Regions from separate parts of the Streptomyces sp. WI03-4A genome, predicted to be linked through region 1. Evidence: riboswitches for the same ligand, from Rfam matches in the RefSeq annotation. Region 1 holds a riboswitch; the other holds the start of a gene.
What was found. A riboswitch is a leader RNA that binds a small molecule or an ion and turns the genes downstream of it on or off. The one in region 1 is predicted to bind glycine.

Region 1 (3,646 bases):
AGCGTCAGGTAGCCCTCGGCCTGCTCGGCGGGCGCGAACGGGTGCAGCTGACCGAATTCGGGCCAGGTCACCGGCTCCATCTCGGTGGTCGCGTTGAGCTTCATGGTGCAGGAGCCCAGCGGGATCATGCCGCGGTCGAGCGCGTAGTCGCGGTCGGCGAGCCGGCGCAGGTAGCGCAGCATCGCGGTCTCCGAGCGGTGCTCGTGGAAGACCGGGTGGGCCAGGTAGTCGTCGGTGCGCAGCAGCGCCTCGGGCAGCGCCTCCCCGGCGGCCGCGTCCAGGGCCTCGATGTCGCCCTCGACACCGAAGGCGGCGAAGACGGCCGCGAGCTGGGCCCGGTTGGTCGTCTCGTCGCAGGCCAGCGAGACCTGGTCGGCGTCGACCGCGCGCAGGTTGACGCCGCCCGCGCGGGCGGCGGCCACGACCTCGGCGGCCTTGCCCGGGACGCGTGCGGTGAGGGTGTCGAAGTAGGCGCCGTGGACGATCTCGACGCCGCCGGCCTTCAGGCCCTCGGCGAGGATCGTGGCGTAGCGGTGGGTGCGGCGGGCGATGGTCCGCAGGCCCTCGGGGCCGTGGTAGACGGCGTACATGCCGGCCATGACGGCGAGCAGCACCTGCGCGGTACAGATGTTGCTGGTGGCCTTCTCACGGCGGATGTGCTGCTCACGGGTCTGCAGCGCGAGGCGGTAGGCCTTGTGGCCGTCGGCGTCGACGGACACGCCCACGAGACGGCCGGGCAGGCTGCGGGCGAACTTCTCGCGCACCGCCATGTAGCCCGCGTGCGGTCCGCCGAAGCCCATCGGGACGCCGAAGCGCTGGGTCGTGCCGATCGCGATGTCGGCACCCAGCTCGCCCGGGGAGGTCAGCAGGGTGAGCGCGAGCAGGTCGGCGGCGACGGTGACGAGCGCGCCCAGTTCGTGCGCCTGGTCGACGACCGGCTTGATGTCGCGTACGGCACCGGAGGCGCCCGGGTACTGGATCAGCACGCCGTTGATCTCGCGCGCGGCGATGTCGGCCGGGATGCCGTCGCTGAGGTCGGCGACGACCACGTCCACGCCGGTCGGCTCGGCGCGCGTCTCGATGACGGCGATGGTCTGCGGCAGGGCGTCCGCGTCGACCAGGAACAGGCCCTTCTTGTTCTTGCCCATGCGCCGGGACAGCGACATCGCCTCGGCGGCGGCGGTTCCCTCGTCCAGCAGGGAGGCGCCGGAGGTCGGCAGGCCGGTCAGCTCGGCGACCATCGTCTGGAAGTTCAGCAGGGCTTCGAGACGGCCCTGCGAGATCTCCGGCTGGTACGGGGTGTAGGCCGTGTACCAGGCCGGGTTCTCCATGACGTTGCGCAGCACGACCGGCGGGGTGAAGGTCCCGTAGTACCCGAGCCCGATCATGGAACCGAGGACCTGGTTGCGGTCGGCGAGCGAGCGCAGCTCGGCGAGGACCTCGGCCTCGGTGCGGGCGCCCGGCAGGTCCAGGGCGTCCGCGTTCTTGATGACATCCGGAACGGCGGCGGCGGTCAGCTCGTCGAGGGAGCCGTAGCCGACCTGCGCGAGCATCTTGGCCCGTGCCTCCTGGTCGGGCCCGATGTGGCGCTGCTCGAAGGGGATACCCGCTTCGAGCTCGGAGAGCGGAATGCGATGGGCGGTCATTGCGGAGGCCTCCTGGTCTGACGCGACCTTCGAGGGACACCCCGGCGCGGGTGTCCCGACGGCCTCCCCCTCTGTCATCTCAACCTGAGAGCTTCACCGGGCGCCCGAGGGACCCGGCTTTCACCGTCGGTGAGAGCGGACGCCGTCGACACCCGCCCTGCTTTCCAGAGTGACCTCGTCCGTGCGGTACGTGGGCCTGAGAGATTCCGGGGAGGATTTGCTCCTTCGGCGCCTCCGAGGTGGTCGGAGGACTCTCCCGCACGGGGTCAGCAGCCGTTGTCAGCCTACCAGCGAGGTCAACGCCCGAGCCCTCGAGTGGCCGCCTACCCGAATGTGCTCTTTTGTTGTGCTTACGGATGAGTTGCGACCAGCTGGAGGGAGAGGGACCGTGCAGACCGACATCGATCCGCGCAACCTGATCGGCCGCAAGGCGTTCGACCGCAATGGCACCAAGATCGGCACGATCGACGAGGTGTACCTCGACGACGCGACGGGCGTGCCGGAGTGGGCGGCCATACGCACCGGCCTGTTCTCCCGGGACGCCTTCGTGCCCCTCGAGCCCAGCGAACTGGTGGCAGGTACCCTCCAGGTCCCCTTCGACCGCTCGCTCATCAAGGACGCTCCCGACTTCGGCGTCGGCCGCCACCTCTCCCCCGAACAGGAACTGCAGCTCTACCACCACTACGGTCTCGACGTGACTCCGCCCCGCGCGTTCCCCGACCACGACTTCGGCAAGCTGGCGGGCACGGAGGAGACCTGAGCGGCCCCTCACGGCGAACCCTGCGGCAGTGGGTCCGCGTCCGGCACCAGCGGCAGCGGATCCGCTGGTTCCAGCGCGGGTTCCTCCACCCGGAACGTCCGCACCCTCCCGGGCTCCGACAGAGGCGTCTCGAAACGCACGGTCACCCGGCCCAGGCCGCTGCCCTGCACCCAGCCGTGCCCCCAGTCCGCGTGCCGCACGTCCTGGCCGGCCCGCCAGTGCCGCTCCGCGGGCTCCGGCCGCTCCGTGACGGCCCCGCCCTCCGCTCCCTGTCCTCCCTGTGATCCCGGCGTTCCTGCTGCTTCCTCCTCCGTCTCCGCCGCTCGCGAAGGCTGCGCCGCCTGCGCGAACAGGTCCTCCTGGGTGTAGTCGGCCAGCCCGGAGACCCCCACGCCGAGCAGCCGCACCCCGCCCGTGGTGTCCACGGCCTCCAGCAGACGCGCGGCCGCCTCCCGGATCACCGCCGGATCGTCGGTGGGCCCGCGGAGTGTCTCGGATCGGGTCAGCGTGGAGAAGTCGTAGCGCCGCACCTTCAGCACGATGGTCCGCCCCGACAGCCCGGCACCGCGCAGCCGCCCCACGCACCGGTCGGCGAGCCGCTGCACCTCGAGTCCGACCCGGGTCCGGTCGTGGATGTCCACGTCGTAGGTGTCCTCGACCGACACCGACTTGGTCTCCCGCTCGGCCACCACGGGCCGCTCGTCGTGGGCCAGCGCCATCGCGTACAGCGCGTGCCCGTGCGCTTTGCCCAGCAGGCGGACCAGTTCGTCCTCCCCCGCCTCGGCGAGCTCCTCGACCGTGCTGATCCCGGCCCGCCGCAGATGGTCCCCGGTGGCCGGACCGACCCCGGGCAGGGTCCGCACCGACATGGGGCCCAGCAGCGCCCGCTCGGTCCCGGGCTCGATGAGCACGAGCCCGTCGGGCTTGGCCTGCTCGGAGGCGATCTTCGCGAGCATCTTGGAGGCCGCCAGACCCACCGACCCGGTCAGGCCCGTGGCCGCCCGTATGTCCGCGCGCAGCTTCCCCCCGGCCAGCCGCGCCGAAGCCTCGTCCCAGGCCGCTCCGGCGGCCTCCAGGTCGACGAACGCCTCGTCCAGGCTCAGCGGCTCCACCAGCGGTGACAGCTCGCGCAGCAGCGCCATGACCCGCTCGCTGATCGACCGGTAGAGGGTGAAGCGGGGCACGAGGTACGCGGCGTTGGGCGCCAGCCGGCGCGCCTGGGCCATCGGCATGGCCGAGT
Region 2 (3,646 bases), on a different contig from region 1:
CGCGCAGCAGTGCCTCGTAGGCGTCGTACCGCCCGGGGGTGACCTGGCGCAGCATGTGCTCGACGCTGCCGCTTGGGCTCGCGCTCACCTGTCCGTACCGCCCCTTCGGTTCTTGCCCTGTGTGTGGAGACAGCTTAAGCGCCCAAGGGCTCGGGGCCCCGTGTTCGTGCGCGGGTGCGGGTCGGTCCCGGCCGGTCGCGCAGTTCCCCGCGCCCCTCGGTCGCCACGCCGGCTTTCAGTGGCCGTACTGGTAGAAGGGCCGGACGTGGGTCTTCAGCCAGTCGCCGACCGGGTCCTGGGCAACGTCCAGGAGGACCAGGTTGACCGGCCACTTGACCGGGACTTTGCCGAGGGCCCGGCCGAGGGCCTCCAGGGGCAGGGCACGCAGGTCGCCCTCCCACTGGGAGAGCTCCACCCCGACGAACATGACCGGGTCGGCCGTCTCGATCGCCGCGAGACAGCGGCGGGCGGTGACGACCACGCCGGTCCCGGCGAACTCGGCGGCGGCCGCGGCGAGGAAGTCGACCGGGTCGTCCTGCCAGTCGGGCTCGAAGAGGCGGACCCGGCCGCCCGTGCTGGGACCGTCGAGCGGGGTGCGGCCGGAGCGGCACACCTCGGCCACCGCCTCAGGCGGCAGCGGCACGCCCACCACGCCGCCGGGGTTCACCGCGATCCCGGCCTGCGGGGGCAGGCCGCGGGCGAACTCCACCGCGGGGGCGATGGTGTACGACATGTGGGAGCCGGCCGCCTGGCGCAGCTGCTCCTCGGAGCTGAAGACCGGGACGAACACCTGGCCGTCGATCTCCATGGTGGGCAGGTCGAGCGGGCCGCTGTCCGGGCCGCCGCCGTTGGGCAGCGGGATCCACACGAAGCTGCGGCCCAGCACCTCGATGATCCGGCCGCCGGCCGTGGGTATGCCGAGGGAGGCCGAGAGCACCTCCTCCAGCTCGTTGCCGGGCCAACCGCCGTGCGGGTGGGGGTGCGTCTGTGCCGGGAAGTCCGCGGGAACGTCCGCCGGGAAGTCCATCTGCCTACCGCCTGCTGGGAACCGTGCCTGTGGATCAGAAGGCTAGCGGGTGCCCGTGACAGGCCAGGGCCCGATCAGCCGGTGAAGTCGATGCGCTGCAGGACGTCCACCGCGGCGCGGTCGAGCAGCACCGCCGAACCGCAGCCCGCGGGCGGTTCGCCGCGCTCCACGGCGCGCAGCAGCCGGGAGGTGGTGCGCCGGTGCCGGCGGAAGGCGTACCGGGAGACCGCGCGGCCGCGCTCGCGCTGCCCCTCCTCGGCCGTCCCGGCCGGCACGTCGAGCAGGACCAGGTGCAGGGTGCCGCCCCGGCGGCGGGCCTCGCGGGCGAGCCAGGCGCGCACCCAGGACTGGGTGCCGCAGTCGTGCACCACGAGGCCCTCGCCGGAGCGCAGGGCGCGGCGCAGCCCCGCGTAGTGCGCGAGGCGGACCAAGGGGCGGTAAAACGCGTAGGGCAGCGCGCGGGGCACCCGGGCGTCCCAGCGGTCACGGGTGTCCTGGGAGTCGACGCGCGGCCCGGGGACCGCGCGGCGCATCAGGGTGGACTTGCCGCTGCCGGGCAGGCCGGTGACCACCACCACGTCGCGCGGCCCGAAGAGCAGGGCGCGCGGGCCGCGACCGGCGCGCTCACGCAGGTCGCGCACGGCGGGTACGGGGCGCCCGGCGCGCTGCTCGAGGGCCGGGGCGGAGGGCTGTCCCGGCACCGCGACGCCCGCGGTGGTGAGATAGGCCGTGGTCCTGTTCACCGTCATCGTCCTCCCCTGGGGCTCGACCGATCCCATGCCCTGCGACGTTAAAGAGAAGGTAATGCGTCGGGTCCCGCGGTTCGGTACGCGTACTGCCACAGGTCGGTTACAGATGCGGGCCCTGACGGGCGGGGGCGTGGCGTGCAATGATGTGCCCGCCAACTGCATACCGGCCGTTTGAATCCGCGCGGGAGAGTTCCCAGCCCTGTTCGCTGGGACGCCGAAGGAGCAAGTCCCTCCCTTGAATCTCTCAGGCACCGTTACCGCGCGGGCGAGGCACATCTGAAAAGCGGGCCGCTGCGACAGTGGCCCCACCCAAGGTGCAAGCCGTGACCACCCCTTCGCGGGGATCATGGCGAACCTCTCAGGTTCCGATGACAGATGGGGAGGAACGACCTCGCCTTCCCCCATGCTCGGCTGCGCTCGCACGGGGGGACCCCCATCGCCCTGGGAGACGACCGACCGATGAGCAGTACCGAACTCCGTCACACCGCGCTGGACGCCCTCCACCGCTCGCTCGGTGCGACGATGACCGACTTCGCCGGCTGGGACATGCCCCTGCGCTACGGCTCCGAGCGCGACGAGCACGTCGCGGTGCGCACCAGGGCCGGCCTCTTCGACCTCTCCCACATGGGTGAGATCACGGTGACCGGCGCCGGCGCCGCGGCCCTGCTGAACCACGCCCTGGTCGGCAACATCGCCTCCGTCGGTGTCGGGCGGGCCCGCTACACCATGATCTGCCAGGCCGACGGCGGCATCCTGGACGACCTGATCGTCTACCGGCTCGCCGAGACCGAGTACATGGTCGTGGCCAACGCCTCCAACGCCCAGGTGGTGCTGGACGCGCTGACCGAGCGCGCCGGCGGCTTCGACGCCGAGGTGCGCGACGACCGGGACACCTACGCGCTGCTCGCGGTCCAGGGCCCGGAGTCCCCCGGCATCCTGAAGTCGCTCACGGACGCCGACCTGGACGGCCTGAAGTACTACGCGGGCCTGCCGGGCACCGTCGCCGGCGTCCCCGCGCTGATCGCCCGCACCGGCTACACCGGCGAGGACGGCTTCGAGCTGTTCGTGAAGCCCGAGCACGCGGTCGAGCTGTGGCAGGCGCTGACCAAGGCCGGCGAGGGCGCCGGCCTGGTGCCGTGCGGTCTGTCCTGCCGGGACACGCTGCGCCTTGAGGCGGGCATGCCGCTGTACGGGCACGAGCTGACCACCGCGCTGACGCCGTTCGACGCCGGTCTCGGCCGGGTGGTGAAGTTCGAGAAGGAGGGCGGCTTCGTCGGCCGTGAGGCGCTGGCCGAGGCCGCCGCCCGGGCCGAGCAGAACCCGCCGCGCGTCCTGGTCGGCCTCGTCGCCGAGGGCCGCCGCATCCCGCGGGCCGGGTTCGCCGTCGTCTCCGGCGGCGCGGTGATCGGCGAGGTCACCTCCGGCGCCCCCTCCCCCACCCTGGGCAAGCCGATCGCCATGGCGTACGTCGACGCGGCGCACGCCGCGCCGGGCACCGAGGGCGTCGGCGTGGACATCCGCGGCAGCCACGAGCCCTTCGAGGTCGTGGCACTGCCGTTCTACAAGCGCCAGAAGTAGACACTGGGCGCGGTCCGTCATCGCGGCGTGACCCTGCGCACATCCGCCTGCCTCCGGGCAGGTCCGGCAGTCCCCCCTTCATCAGCACTCCCGCGCGTACAGGAGAATTCAGGCCATGAGCAACCCCCAGCAGCTGCGCTACAGCAAGGAGCACGAGTGGCTGTCGGCCGCCGAGAACGGCGTGTCGACGGTCGGCATCACCGAGTTCGCGGCCAACGCGCTCGGCGATGTGGTCTACGCCCAGCTCCCCGAGGTCGGCTCCACCGTCGAGGCGGGCGAGACCTGCGGTGAG

Region 2: linked by a shared signal. The riboswitch ahead of gcvT (glycine cleavage system aminomethyltransferase GcvT) and the one ahead of gcvP (aminomethyl-transferring glycine dehydrogenase) in region 1 are both predicted to bind glycine.

The regions. Positions count from the first base shown of each region.
Region 1 is NZ_JARAUO010000001.1:610,517-614,162, forward strand. Features, by position in the region: gene gcvP (aminomethyl-transferring glycine dehydrogenase) at 1-1,646, opposite strand, end outside; glycine riboswitch at 1,821-1,915, opposite strand; gene PV343_RS02830 (PRC-barrel domain-containing protein) at 2,035-2,406, shown strand; partial or broken gene PV343_RS02835 (DNA polymerase IV) at 2,328-3,646, opposite strand, start outside.
Region 2 is NZ_JARAUO010000019.1:48,637-52,282, reverse strand. Features, by position in the region: gene PV343_RS20310 (enhanced serine sensitivity protein SseB C-terminal domain-containing protein) at 1-55, opposite strand, end outside; gene PV343_RS20305 (enhanced serine sensitivity protein SseB) at 236-1,027, opposite strand; gene PV343_RS20300 (AAA family ATPase) at 1,102-1,776, opposite strand; glycine riboswitch at 1,949-2,046, shown strand; gene gcvT (glycine cleavage system aminomethyltransferase GcvT) at 2,236-3,354, shown strand; gene gcvH (glycine cleavage system protein GcvH) at 3,470-3,646, shown strand, end outside.